Regions from separate parts of the Streptomyces sp. WAC00040 genome, predicted to be linked through region 2. Evidence: predicted binding sites of a transcription regulator. Region 2 holds the regulator's gene; the other holds the start of a gene.

Region 1 (7,048 bases), 1.2 Mb from region 2:
GGCAGCGTTCCGCGCGAGCGGGTGAGCGCCGTCGTGGCGCTCACCGACGGCGCCTCGCGCTGGGTGGACATGTTCGGCGCGGGCGACTGGGCGAAGTGCGTGGCGCTGCTGCGCGAGGAGGGCGCTCAGGGACTGATCGACCGGGTGCGGGAGCTGGAGGCGGAGGCGGGAGCCCGTACGGCGGCGATCCGGTGGAAGCTCCACGACGACGCGTCCGCGGTCTTCGCCGAACTGTGAGACCGCGTGCGCGCGCCGACCTCGTCCATCAGCTCTCCGCGCGGGCGTTGAGCTGGTGGAGCAGCCGCGCCAGCTCCGCGACCTCGTGACGGTCCCAGCCGGCCAGTTTGCTGCGGTACCGGTCGCGGCGGGCGTCGCGCACATGGCGGAACCGGGTCGTTCCGTCCTCCGTGAGCCGTACGAGGGAGGCGCGGCCGTCGGCGGGGTCCGGTTCCCGGGTCACCAGGCCCAGTTCCTCGAGCGCCCGCAGCTGCCGGCTCATGGTCGCCTTGCCGACACCGAAGTAGCCGGCCAGTTCGGTGGCCCGCTGGGCCCCGGCCTCGTCCAGCCGCACGAGGAGCCCGTAGGCGGCGGGCTCCAGCTCGGGGTGGACCTCGCGGGCCATCTCACCGGAGGATGCCCTGGCGCGGCGCAGAAAGACGGACAACTCACGCTCGAGCGCAAGGAATTCCTGGTCCACGCCACTCCCGCCGTTCGGGCCCGTTCCACCCGCCGTACCGCCTTCGTGCACGTCAGCACCCCTCGTACGCTTTCCGGGTCGTGTAAGTTTCTTGACGCGGCCGGTATCACCGCAGCTCCGCCAGTATTTCGCAGGCGTAGACCAACGGCGGCGCCCAAGCCCCCTTCCTACGGCGGGTCTACGTGCGTAGCGTCGCTCATGACATGTCCACACCATCCACTCCGCCATGGCATGTCGACACGTCGCCAGTTCCCCCACGAGGCCTTCGGAGGCACGCAATGCCCGTGCACAGATCCGGAACGACCGGTCGTCGGCGCCTCGCCGCGGCCGGCACTCTCCTCGCAGTCCTCTCCCTCCTCCTCACGCTTCCCGGCACCGCCACGGCCGATCCCAAGCCGGAGCGCGGCTCCGCCCACATGGGCATGGGTGTCGTCGCCCACGACGGCCAGGGCGGCCCCCCGCGCGACACCCGTGCCGTCCAGACGGAAGGCGTCGACGTCTCCAGCCACCAGGGGAACGTCAACTGGTCGGCTCTGTGGACCAGCGGGGTCAAGTGGGCCTACGTGAAGGCCACCGAAGGCACGTACTACAAGAACACGTACTTCACCCAGCAGTACAACGGCTCGTACAACATCGGCATGATCCGGGGCTCGTACCACTTCGCCACCCCGAACACCACGACGGGCACCGCCCAGGCGGACTACTTCGTCGACAACGGCGGCGGCTGGACCCGCGACGGCAAGACCCTTCCCGGCGCCCTCGACATCGAGTGGAACCCCTACGGCGCCGCCTGCTACGGCAAGTCGCAGGCCGGGATGGTCACCTGGATCCGCGACTTCCTGAACCGCTACAAGGCACGGACCGGCCGCGACGCGGTCATCTACACGGCGACCAGCTGGTGGACGCAGTGCACCGGCAACTACGCCGGCTTCGGGGCCACCAACCCGCTGTGGATCGCCCGATACAACACCACGCCGGGCACCCTCCCGGCCGGCTGGCCCTACTACACGATGTGGCAGTACACCTCGTCCGGGCCGATCGTCGGCGACCACAACAAGTTCAACGGCGCGTACGACCGCGTCCAGGCGCTCGCCAACGGCTGACCCCGGCTCACGGGGCCCGTCCCGCCGCGCCGGTCGTCACGACCAGTGCGCGGGGCGGGTGAACCCGTCGGGAAGCCGGGTGGCCGCGTCGCCCCGGGCCGCGTCGAGCTGCGGCTGGGTGAGGAAGATGCAGCCTGTCAGGTCCGCGCCGGACAGATCGGCGTCCCTCAGGTCGGCGCCGATGAGGTCGGCCAGCCGCAGATCGGCACCCGTCAGGTCGGCCGCGATCAGATACGCGCCGCGCAGACTGACACCCCGCAGATCCGCGTTCCTCAGCCGGGCGCCCATCAGGTCCGCTCCCCTGCGGTCCTTCTTCTTCCGCCCGGTCCCCCCTCCCGCGCGCACGAGTTCGCTGGCACGCAGCAGCAGGACGTTGACCTGCTCGCGTTCGGCGCCGACGTCCAGCTTCAGCAGCGCGCCGGGAGCGAGCCGGGTGAGCTCCTCGATGTGTTCCTGGCGCCGGCGCAGCTTCCCATGGAGTTCGCGGGCGGCGTCCAGCGTCAGCGCCTGGGCCACGTACCAGAGCAGTTCGTGCAGCTGCCGTACGACGGGGAAGACCTCGAACATCTCCCGGGCCGTGTCCGGGGCCTCACGCCAGCTCGTCCCGCCGTAGGTGATCTGCGAGACCTGCTGGCCCGCGCCGAAGCAGTCGTAGACGGTGCAGCCCGAGTAGCCGCTGTCCCGCAGGCGGGCGTGGATGCCGCAGCCGAAGTCGGTGCGCAGGTTCGCGCAGGGCTTGCCGGCCTCCTTGCTCACTGCGAAGTCGGCGGAGGCGGCGAAGGGCAGCGCCACACAGCACAGGCCGAAGCAGTTCTCGCAGTCGGCACCCAGGGTCTTCATCCGTCCATTGTGCGGGACCTGCGGAACGCCCCGGAATGCGGCGGCCGAGGGCAGACGCAGAGCGCCGCTGCGCGGCGGGCGGAGGGAGGGGCCCGGCGGTGTTGATCCACCGCCGGGCCCCCCCTCCGCGCGGGTCAGGCCGCCGCGGTCACCGGCACGTCCGCCGAGGACAGCGCGATCTCGAGCACCTGCCGGACATCGGTCACCGGGTGGATCTCGAGCTTCTCGAGGATCTCCGCCGGGACGTCGTCCAGGTCGGGCTCGTTGCGCTTCGGGATCACGACAGTGGTGATGCCCGCCCGGTGGGCGGCGAGCAGCTTCTGCTTCACGCCGCCGATGGGCAGCACCCGGCCGGTGAGCGAGACCTCGCCGGTCATCGCCACGTCCGTACGCACCTGGCGTCCGGAGAGCAGCGACGCGAGCGCCGTGCTCATCGTGATGCCCGCGCTCGGCCCGTCCTTTGGCACCGCGCCCGCCGGGAAGTGGATGTGCACGCCCCGGTCCTTGAGATCTGCGACCGGCAGTTCGAGCTCGGCTCCGTGCGAGCGCAGGAAGCTCAGCGCGATCTGCGCGGACTCCTTCATCACGTCGCCGAGCTGACCGGTCAGGGTCAGCCCCGCGGCACCGGTCTCCGGGTCGGCGAGCGACGCCTCAACGAACAGGACGTCGCCGCCCGCGCCGGTCACGGCCAGACCGGTGGCCACGCCGGGCACCGCGGTGCGGCGCTCGGCCGGGTCCTGGGCGGACTCGGGCACGTGGTGGGGTCGGCCGATGAGCCCGCGCAACTCCTCGTGCGTGACGGTGAACGGCAGCTCCCGGTCCCCCAGCTCGTGCTGCGCGGCGACCTTCCGCAGCAGCCGCGCGATGGACCGCTCCAGGTTCCGCACACCGGCCTCGCGGGTGTACTCGCCCGCCAGCTTGCGCAGCGCGGAGTCGTCGAGCGTCACCTCGCCGGTCTCGAGTCCCGCCCGTTCCAGCTGGCGCGGCACGAGGTGGTCACGGGCGATGACGACCTTCTCGTCCTCCGTGTAGCCGTCCAGGCGCACCAGCTCCATACGGTCGAGCAGCGCCTCCGGGATGGCCTCCAGCACATTGGCGGTGGCGAGGAAGACCACATCGCTGAGGTCGAGCTCCACCTCGAGGTAGTGGTCGCGGAAGGTGTGGTTCTGCGCGGGGTCGAGGACCTCGAGCAGGGCCGCCGCGGGGTCGCCGCGGAAGTCGGAGCCGACCTTGTCGATCTCGTCGAGCAGGACGACCGGGTTCATCGAGCCGGCCTCCTTGATCGCACGCACGATCCGTCCCGGCAGCGCGCCGACGTACGTACGGCGGTGGCCGCGGATCTCGGCCTCGTCCCGTACGCCGCCGAGCGCGACGCGGACGAACTTGCGTCCCATGGCGTGAGCCACGGACTCGCCGAGGCTGGTCTTTCCGACACCGGGCGGGCCGACGAGCGCGAGCACCGCGCCCCCGCGCCGCCCGCCGACCACGCCCAGCCCCCGCTCGGAACGCCGCTTGCGCACCGCCAGGTACTCGGTGATCCGCTCCTTCACGTCCTGCAGACCCGCGTGCTCGGCGTCCAGGACGCTCTTCGCGCCCTGGATGTCGTACGAGTCCTCCGTACGCTCGTTCCACGGCAGTTCGAGGACGGTGTCGAGCCAGGTGCGGATCCAGCTGCCCTCGGGGCTCTGGTCGGAGGCCCGCTCCAGCTTCTCGACCTCCTTGAGCGCGGCTTCCCTGACCTTCTCCGGCAGGTCGGCCGCCTCCACGCGGGCCCGGTAGTCGTCGGACTCGTCCTCGCCGTCCTGGCCGTTGAGCTCGCGCAGCTCCTTGCGCACCGCGTCCAGCTGACGGCGCAGCAGGAACTCGCGTTGCTGCTTGTCGACGCCTTCCTGGACGTCCTTGGCGATGGACTCGGCCACGTCCTGCTCGGCGAGGTGCTCGCGCAGTTGCTCGGTGGCGAGCTTCAGACGGGCGACCGGGTCCTTGGTCTCCAGCAGCTCGATCTTCTGAGCCGTGGTCAGGAAGGGTGAGTAGCCGGAGTTGTCCGCGAGCTGCGAGATGCCGTCGATCTGCTGGACGCGGTCGACGACCTGCCAGGCGCCGCGCTTCTTCAGCCAGTCGGTGGCGAGTGCCTTGTACTCCTTGACCAGTTCGGTCACCGCGCCGGGCAGGGGGTCGGGCACGGTCTCCTCGACCACGGTCCCCTCCACCCACAGCGCCGCGCCGGGTCCCGTCGTGCCGGCGCCGATACGGACGCGGCCGACGCCGCGGATCAGCGCACCGGGGTCGCCGTCGGAGAGCCGGCCGACCTGTTCGACGGTCCCGAGCACACCGGTCGCGGCGTAGGTGCCGTCGACGCGGGGAACGAGCAGCACCTTCGGCTTGTTGCCGGAGGGCCGGGCGGCAGCCTGGGCGGCCTCGACCGCGGCCCGCACCTCGGTGTCGGACAGGTCGAGCGGCACGACCATGCCGGGCAGCACGACCTCGTCGTCGAGCGGCAGAACGGGCAGTGTGAGCGGTGAGTTCGCCTTGATATCGGCAGCCATGATCTCCCCTTAGGCAGTCAAGTTGAGCTGTACCGACTCAATGGTCATGAGCCCTTGATTGTTCCCCGGCGGCTGTTCGCTCTGAGCGATCGGCGAAATCCGGTGGGCGACAGGACCCGGACAGGGCGACAGTGACCCGATGGACAGCAAAGGGCTGAACCCGGACGGGACCATCGCACGCGAGGGTGCGCTCGACCGCGTGACCCCGGCCTTCGCGCCGGTGGTGGCCGCCGCCGGCACGGAGATCGCCGGCCGTTTCGGCGACGGCAGGCTGCACAGCGCCTATCTCTACGGGAGCATCCCGCGTGGCACCGCCGTCCCCGGAGCCTCGGACCTCGACCTGCTGCTGGTCCTGCACACGGAGCCCACGGACAGGGACCGGGCGGACGCCGACGCGACGGAGGCGGTGCTCGACGGGGAGTTCGACGCGATCGACGGCGCCGGCATCCTGCTGGTCGGCGTCGATGCGGCACTCACCGAGGCCGAGCGGTACGACCTGGGCTTCTTCATCTCCTGCCTGTGCACCCTGCTGACCGGCGAAGACCTCGCCGCCCACCTTCCCGCCCAGTACCCCACGTCACTACTGGCACGCGAGACCAACGGCGACCTGGACCTCCTCCTGCCTCGCTGGCGCACCCGGCTGCGCGACGCCGTGACGGACGCCGACCGGCGCGCGCTGTGCCGGACGGCCGCACGGCGGCTCGTACGGTCCGGATTCACACTGGTCATGCCCCGCTGGGGCGGCTGGACCAGCGACCTGGATGCACAGGCGGAGCTGTTCGCCGGCCATTACCCGCAGCGGGCCGACCAAATGCGGCTGGCCGCCGCGGCCGCCCGCCGCCCGACGCAGGACGAGGCGGTGATCCGCACGCTGGTCCAGGAGCTGGGGCCGTGGATGGCCGCGGAGTACACGGCGACTCACGGGACCAAGGCGGCCCGGCCGGCACCGTGACCGTGCGTGACCCACATCACCTCGGAATCAGGTCGCGATCACCCGCCCTCCCACTGTGTAATATCCAAAAGAGCACTTCATCTATTACTTACTCGCTTGAGGAGTTCCCGGATGCCGTTCCCGTCGACCGCGGAGATCGTCCACGCATGGGTCCACGGCTGGGTCGTCTCGCGCGGCGCGGCCGACCCCACGCCCAGACCGTGGGGCTTCACGGTGGACGTCGGACAGGTCAAGCACGCCACCCGTCATGTCCTCACCTCGGACGACGAGGCAACCGTGCGCAAGGTCGCCGCGGAGGTGGCCGCGCCGACGGTCTGGCTGAAGGTCTTCGCCGACCCCGTCCGCGTCCTCGAATGGGCGGGCCCCGCGTGGGCCGTCGACGAGCCCGGCTGGCTGATGTCCACCGAGCTGCGCCGCACCCCGACCACGGTGCCCGCCGGTTACACGTTGAGGACCTGGACGCGCGGCGGTGTCGTGCGGGCCCTGGTCGTGGGGCCTGACGGGTCGTTCGCGGCGCGCGCCCAAGTCGCCCCCACCGGGCGCACGGCCGTCGTAGACCAGGTGGAGACCGCGCCCGAGCACCGCCGCAGGGGCCTCGGCCGGCTGGTGGTGAACACGCTCCACAACGCCGCCCTCGACCACGGGGCCCGCGTCGGTGTACTGGGCGGCACACCGGACGGCCGGGCGCTCTACGAGTCCCTGGGCTGGCACACCCACGCACCGCTGGTCAGCCTGTATCACCGGCCGGCATGACCGCGCCCCGCACCGGGACGGAGGCTTCAAGAACCCGCACCGACGCGGGCGCGCCCACCCCCCGTGGCCGCAAATCGGTTTGTCCCCCTCACATCGGCCCGGCCAAGATGGGGTAGCGATCCGTGTCGTCCCGCACAGCCGCCCGGAGGTCGAGAAC
Region 2 (7,048 bases):
CCGGCGGGGGCTGGCAAGCCCCGCCGCCCGCGATCCGCTGCGGGCTGACAAGATCTCCCGCTCGGGTGCCCCGCCCGCCGCTGTCCGGGTGAACGGGCGGCGGACACGAACGGGGCACGGGGGCGGGCCACCACACTCGTGCCCTGTCCTCGTGCCCCGCTCGCCGGGACGGCCGTGCCGCGCGGTGTCAGGCCGCCGCGCCCACGATCAGGCCGTCCTCGAAGCGGTCCACCCGTACGGTGTCGCCGTCGTTGACCTCACCCGCCAGGATCTCCTTCGCGAGCCGGTCGCCGATCGCCGTCTGGATCAGCCGCCGCAGCGGACGCGCGCCGTACGCCGGGTCGTTGCCCTCCTCCGCGAGCCATGCCAGCGCCTCGGGCGTGACCTCCAGCGTCAGACGGCGGTCCGCCATCCGCTTGGCGAGACGTCCGATCTGGAGCTCGGCGATGCGCTGCAGCTCCGCCTTGGACAGGGCCGAGAAGACCACCAGGTCGTCGAGGCGGTTGAGGAACTCCGGCTTGAAGGAGGCCCGCACGACCTCCAGCACCTGCTGCTTCTTCTGCTCCTCGCTGGTCGTGGGCTCCATCAGGTACTGCGACCCGAGGTTGGAGGTCAGGATCAGGATGGTGTTGCGGAAGTCCACCGTCCGGCCCTGGCCGTCGGTGAGCCGCCCGTCGTCGAGCACCTGGAGCAGGATGTCGAAGACCTCGGGGTGGGCCTTCTCCACCTCGTCCAGCAGCACCACGCTGTACGGGCGCCGGCGCACGGCCTCGGTGAGCTGACCGCCCTCCTCGTAACCGACGTAACCGGGAGGGGCGCCGACCAGGCGGGCCACGCTGTGCTTCTCGCCGTACTCGGACATGTCGATGCGGACCATCGCCCGCTCGTCGTCGAAGAGGAAGTCCGCGAGCGCCTTCGCCAGTTCCGTCTTGCCGACACCGGTCGGGCCGAGGAACAGGAAGGAGCCGGTGGGCCGGTCGGGGTCGGCGATGCCCGCCCGTGTCCGGCGCACCGCGTCGGAGACCGCCTGCACGGCCTCGGACTGGCCGATCAGCCGGCGGCCCAGCTCCTGCTCCATGCGCAGCAGCTTCTGCGTCTCGCCCTCGAGGAGCCGCCCGGCCGGGATACCGGTCCAGGAACCCACGACGTCGGCGATGTCGTCCGGGCCGACCTCCTCCTTGACCATCGTGTCCTTGGAGGCCTGCTCGGCCTCGGCCTGCGCCGCCTCCTCCAACTCGCGCTCCAGGCCGGGGATCTCCCCGTAGAGCAACTTGGAGGCGGTGTCGAAGTCGCCGTCGCGCTGGGCGCGTTCGGCCTGACCGCGCAGGTCGTCGAGGCGTTCCTTCAGCTCACCGACGCGGTTGAGGCCCTGCTTCTCCTTCTCCCAGCGGGCGGTGAGTCCGCGCAGCTCCTCCTCCCGGTCGGCCAGGTCCCTGCGCAGCTTCTCAAGGCGCTGCTTGGAGGCGGGGTCGGACTCGTTCCTGAGCGCCAGCTCCTCCATCCGCAGCCGGTCGACGGCGCGCTGGAGCTCGTCGATCTCGACGGGCGAGGAGTCGATCTCCATGCGCAGCCGCGACGCGGACTCGTCGACGAGGTCGATGGCCTTGTCCGGCAGGAACCGGGAGGTGATGTACCGGTCGGAGAGGGTGGCGGCGGCGACGAGCGCGCTGTCGTTGATCTGCACCTTGTGGTGGGCCTCGTAGCGGCCCTTGAGCCCGCGCAGGATCGCGATCGTGTCCTCGACCGACGGCTCGGCGACCAGCACCTGCTGGAAGCGGCGCTCGAGCGCCGGGTCCTTCTCGATCCGCTCGCGGTACTCGTCGAGCGTCGTCGCGCCGACCATCCGCAGCTCGCCGCGGGCCAGCATCGGCTTGAGCATGTTGCCCGCGTCCATGGCGGAGTCGCCGCCGGCGCCCGCGCCGACGACCGTGTGCAGCTCGTCGATGAAGGTGATGATCTGGCCGTCGCTCTCCTTGATCTCGGACAGCACGGTCTTCAGCCGCTCCTCGAACTCACCGCGGTACTTGGCGCCCGCCACCATCGCGCCGAGGTCGAGCGCGACCAGCCGCTTGTTGCGCAGCGACTCGGGCACGTCGCCCTTGACGATGCGCTGGGCGAGGCCCTCGACGACGGCCGTCTTGCCGACGCCGGGCTCGCCGATGAGCACGGGGTTGTTCTTCGTGCGCCGCGACAGGACCTGCACGACGCGGCGGATCTCCTGGTCCCGGCCGATGACCGGGTCGAGCTTGCCCTCACGGGCCGCCGCGGTGAAGTCCGTGCCGAACTTCTCCAGCGCCTTGTACTGACCCTCAGGGTCGGGTGTGGTCACCCGGCGCCCTCCCCTTGTCTTCTCGAAAGCGTCCACCAGTTGCTTGGCCCCGGCGCCCTGCCGGTCCAGCACCTCCCCGGCCGCGCCGCCCTTCGCCGCGATGCCGATGAGCAGGTGCTCGGTGGACAGGTACTCGTCACCGAGCTCCTTGGCTCGCTGCGAGGCGTCGGCGATGACGGCCAGCAGTTCGCGGTTGGGCTGGGGCGGGGCGACCGTGGAGCCGGTCACGCTCGGCAGCGACGCGAGGATGCGCTCCGCCCCGGAGCGTACGGCGGCCTGGTCCGCGTCGACGGCGGCCAGCAGATCGGTGATGTTCTCGTTGTCCGCGCCCTCCAGCAGCGCCAGAAGCAGATGCGCCGGGGTGAGGTCCGGGTGTCCGCCGGACACTGCCCTGCTGGTGGCGGCGTTGATCGCGTCCCGGCTCTTGTTGGTCAGCTCGGCGTCCACGTACGCATCTCCTCCTTGCCGATGGAGCGGTTGCCTCAATTATGACCCAAGCAACCTGTATAAAGTTGAGTCTATTCCACTCAGGGTACTGCCGGGCAGAGCCCGGAGGTAGGTTCCGCCCATGGCCATCGATCCTCGCAACCCCGGCGCGTCCTACCTCAGCTTCTGGCGTGATCACCACATGTGCACACTGACGACCCCTCGGCCTGACGGCACTCCGCACGTCGTCGCGGTGGGAGTCACCTACGACCCGGAGGGCGGTTTCGCCCGGGTGATCACCAACAAGCACAGCCGCAAGGTCGCGAACGTGCTGGCCGCCGGCCCGGAAGGGGCACGGGTCGCGGTCTGCCAGGTGGACAGAGGCCGCTGGGCGACACTGGAGGGCATCGCGACGATCCGCACGGAGGCGGCGGTCGTGGCGGACGCGGTGAGCCGTTACGCGGAGAGGTACGGACGCACCCCGGCCCCCAATCCGGACCGGGTGGTCATCGAGATCGCGCTCACCCGCGCGATGGGCCGGGCATGACCGGGCCGGGCGCCGGACAAGTTCCGGGCAGCACAACGGCGCCATCGTGTTTCAGGTCCACGATGGCGCCGCTGTGTGGGGGAAGCACCTGAGCGATTTGAAACGACGGGGGAATCGCTCAGGCACTGCGGGGGGTGGCGGTTGTGTCCGGCTCGGCCAGCTGGTGGTCACGCTGGTCGAGATTGACAAAAATCATGCCGTACCGGATGGCACAGCGGACGGGCTGAGGAGCCCCTCGGGGCCGGCGAAGACAGCGGTAGGCACGGACATCCTCGTCCTCCTCGCGCGCGACGACGATCGGCTCACCGAACAGGGTGACCATCAACGAGTCGCCACGGTGCGGAATCGCCGTGACGAGGTCGATGAAATGCCACCCGGACCTGTAAGCCGTCGCCATCTCCCGCCGGAACACGCGATCATCCGGCGGGATGGTCATGCGCCCGCGCCCGCGTCCACGGGAGCGATCTCCCACGTGAGTTCGTCGGCGCCCGCGATCACCGCACCCGCAGACTCCGACTCCCAGGTCGGCTCACCGGCAATCACCGTGTGCGCCGGCTCTGACTCCCACGTCGGCTCACCACTCGTCCCTAGAACACTGAACGCGGCTGCGGCAACAGCAAGTGCGCCAAGTATGCGAAGCGTCCTGTTCATGGAGGATCTCCACCCCATTCTGTCCAATACCCTCCCCCCGCGTCTAAGACGATGTCTCACACCGAATGCTTCCACCAGCGACCACAGGCATCATGTTCCTGTAATTCAGGACCCTGAGGGGGTGTCAAATGGCGTCGAACAAGGACAATGTCGGGCATAGCCACAGTGCAGGCGAACTATGCGAAGCAGGGAAGAATCTCTACGCAACGGCATTGCGTACCGGCCAGGTTTCCCGGTCAGAGGCCGGGAGCGCACCCTGCCTGCTGGATCTCGCCCTGCTGCGCCCCGATCCCGACGACGCCGGCTGGCTCCGCCCGGTCCCGCCGTCACTCGCACTCAACCAGCTGATTCACCCCATCGAAAGGGAGATCCAGGAGCGCCGGCAGCTCGCCCTGTCCATCGTCGGCACGTTCGAGCCGTTCATGACCCTGACCGCCCAGGACCTGTCGACCAGACACGCCATCACCGTGCTCGAGGGCCTGGGCCTCATCAACGCGGCCCTGGACCGGGTCACCGCCGAGTGCGCCGAGGAACTCCTCACCGTGCAGCCCGGCAGCGGACGGCGTCCGGACACCCTGGAGCACGGTCTGCGCCGGGCGGAGCCGCTGCTGAAGAACGGCGTGAAGATGCGCACGCTGTACCAGCACACGGCCCGCCACCACCCCTCGACACTGGCCTATGTCGAACGGGTCAGTCCCTACGGCGTGGAGGTCCGCACGCTCGAGGAGATCATCGACCGCCTGATCATCGTCGACCGCAAGGTGGCCTTCGTACCCGCCCGCAGCGACCGGCAGGTCGCACTGGAACTGCGCCACGAAGGGCTCGTGCGCTATCTCGTGGGCGTCTTCGAGCAGTTCTGGCTCCACGCCACACCGTGGGAGGAGCAACTGTCCTACGCGCCCGAGCTGGACGGCATCACCAGCGTGCAGCGCTCCATCGCCAAACTGCTCGTCGAAGGACACGTCGACGACTCCATCGCCCGCCGCCTCGGGATGAACGTGCGCACCTGCCGCGCCCACATCGCCAAACTGAACGCCACGCTCGGCAGCGGCAGCCGCGCCCAACTCGGCTACCTGATCGCCCAGTCGGGAATCCTGGACGAGAGCCGCTGAATCCGGCCGGACAGACGTGAAGGGCCGGGAGGCAGTGCCTCCCGGCCCTTCGGGCGTCCGGGGCGGCCCGGGCCGCCCCGACGCGGGGTCCCGCGACTACTCCGGCCGCTTGGGCCGCCAGACGACCAGCGCGCTCGCCTGCTGGACGTCCTGGTACGGCACGAGATCGCGCCGGTAGGAAGCGTGGACCTGCGCCTCGCGCTGCTGCATGGCCGCCGCCGCGCCGTCGAGGGCCGACGACAGCTCCGCGACCCGCTGCTGCAGAGCCGCGACCTGGTTCTCCAGTTCGATGATCCGCTTGATGCCGGCCAGGTTGATGCCCTCGTCCTGCGACAACTGCTGCACCGTACGCAACAGTTCGATGTCCCGGGCCGAGTAACGCCTGCCGCGGCCGGCCGTGCGGTCGGGCGAGACGAGACCCAGCCGGTCGTACTGCCGCAGGGTCTGCGGATGCAGGCCCGACAGCTGCGCGGCGACCGAGATGACGTACACCGGCGACTCGTCGGTCAGTTCGTACGGGTTGCGACTGCGCCCCGACCGGTCCATATCAAGCTCCCTTCGCGGCCTGGAACAACTCCGCCCGCGGATCCTCGTCCGCGGTGGCTTCGCGGTAGGCCTCCAGCGCTTCCCTGGCCTTGTCGCCGAGCTCGCCGGGCACGGCCACCTCGACGGTCACCAGCAGGTCGCCGCGGGTGCCGTCCTTGCGGACGGCGCCCTTGCCGCGGGCTCGCATGGTGCGCCCGGCGGGCGTGCCGGCGGGCAGCTTCAGCGTGACCGGCGGGCCGCCGAGCGTGGGGACCCTGATCTCGCCGCCGAGCGCAGCCTCCGTGAAGGAGACCGGCACCGTGACGGTGAGGTTGTCGCCCTTGCGGCCGAAGACCGGGTGCGCGTCGACGTGGACGACGACGTACAGGTCACCGGCCGGGCCGCCGCGCTCGCCGGGAGCGCCCTTGCCGCGCAGCCGGATCCGCTGCCCGTCAAAGACCCCCGCGGGGATGCGGACCTGCATGGTGCGCGAAGAGCGTGCCCGTCCGCTGCCCTTGCAGACGTCGCACGGGTCCTGGGCGATGAGCCCGCGGCCCTTGCAGTCCACGCACGGGTCCGTCAGCGAGAAGGAACCGCTGCCGCCGCGGGAGACCTGGCCGGTACCGACGCAGGTCGGGCACACCCGGGGCGTGCCGTTCTTGTCACCGGTGCCGGAGCATGCCTTGCACGCGGCCGAGCTGGACATCCGCAGGGGGACCGTGGCCCCGTCCACCGCCTCGGTGAAGCTGAGCGTCACCTCGGACTCGATGTCCTGTCCGCGGCGCGGCTGGGTGCGCGTGCCCGGGCCGGCGCCCCGGTTGAACAGGCCGCCGAACACGTCCCCCAGGCCGCCGCCGAAGCCGCCGGCCTGGCCGCCGCCCGGGGCGCCTCCGAAGAGGTCGCCCAGGTCGAAGTTGAAGGTGCCGCCGGGACCGCCGGCGCCCGGAGCGCGGAAGCCGCCGTTGCCGAACAGGGCGCGGGCGTCGTCGTACTCCTTGCGCCGTTTAGGGTCGCCGAGGATGTCGTTGGCCTCGGAGATCTCCTTGAAGCGCTCCTCGGCCTTCGCGTCACCCTTGTTGGCGTCCGGGTGGAACTCGCGGGCGAGCTTCCGGTACGCCTTCTTGATCTCGGCCTCTGTGGCGTCCTTGGGGACGCCGAGAACCTTGTAGTAGTCCTTCTCGACGAAGTCCTTCGTGCTCATCGACGTCCCTCCTTCCGGACGTTTCCTGCGTCAGCCCTCCTCGGGGCCACCGCTCTCCTCGTCGGCCGACTTCTCTTCCTTCTGCGCCGCGGGAGCCGCGCCCGGCTGGGGCTCGGCCACCGCGACCCGCGCCGGGCGGATCGTGCGCTCGCCGATGCGGTACCCCGGCTGGAGCACGGCGACGCACGTCGTCTCCGTGACATCCGGTGCGTACGAGTGCATCAGGGCCTCGTGGATGGTCGGGTCGAAGGGCTCGC

What was found. The regulator HspR, encoded in region 2, represses chaperone genes until heat shock. The targets are predictions, from matches to a motif close to TTGAGNNNNNNNNNCTCAA.
Region 1: lon (endopeptidase La) is a predicted target of HspR. The motif match lies at 5,209-5,227, and genes of this name have one in related genera.

What each region holds. Positions count from the first base shown of each region.
Region 1 covers NZ_JAKQZE010000001.1:3,087,851-3,094,898, reverse strand. Annotated here, with positions in the region: gene MDN94_RS14515 (hypothetical protein) at 1-237, shown strand, start outside; gene MDN94_RS14510 (MarR family winged helix-turn-helix transcriptional regulator) at 266-748, opposite strand; gene MDN94_RS14505 (lysozyme) at 976-1,800, shown strand; gene MDN94_RS14500 (pentapeptide repeat-containing protein) at 1,837-2,640, opposite strand; gene lon (endopeptidase La) at 2,775-5,186, opposite strand; gene MDN94_RS14490 (nucleotidyltransferase domain-containing protein) at 5,326-6,138, shown strand; gene MDN94_RS14485 (GNAT family N-acetyltransferase) at 6,250-6,891, shown strand.
Region 2 covers NZ_JAKQZE010000001.1:1,880,401-1,887,448, reverse strand. Annotated here, with positions in the region: gene clpB (ATP-dependent chaperone ClpB) at 188-2,776, opposite strand; gene MDN94_RS08705 (pyridoxamine 5'-phosphate oxidase family protein) at 2,898-3,302, shown strand; gene MDN94_RS08700 (Rieske (2Fe-2S) protein) at 3,421-3,738, opposite strand; gene MDN94_RS08695 (hypothetical protein) at 3,735-3,953, opposite strand; gene MDN94_RS08690 (helix-turn-helix transcriptional regulator) at 4,082-5,065, shown strand; gene MDN94_RS08685 (heat shock protein transcriptional repressor HspR) at 5,162-5,611, opposite strand; gene dnaJ (molecular chaperone DnaJ) at 5,613-6,791, opposite strand; gene grpE (nucleotide exchange factor GrpE) at 6,822-7,048, opposite strand, start outside.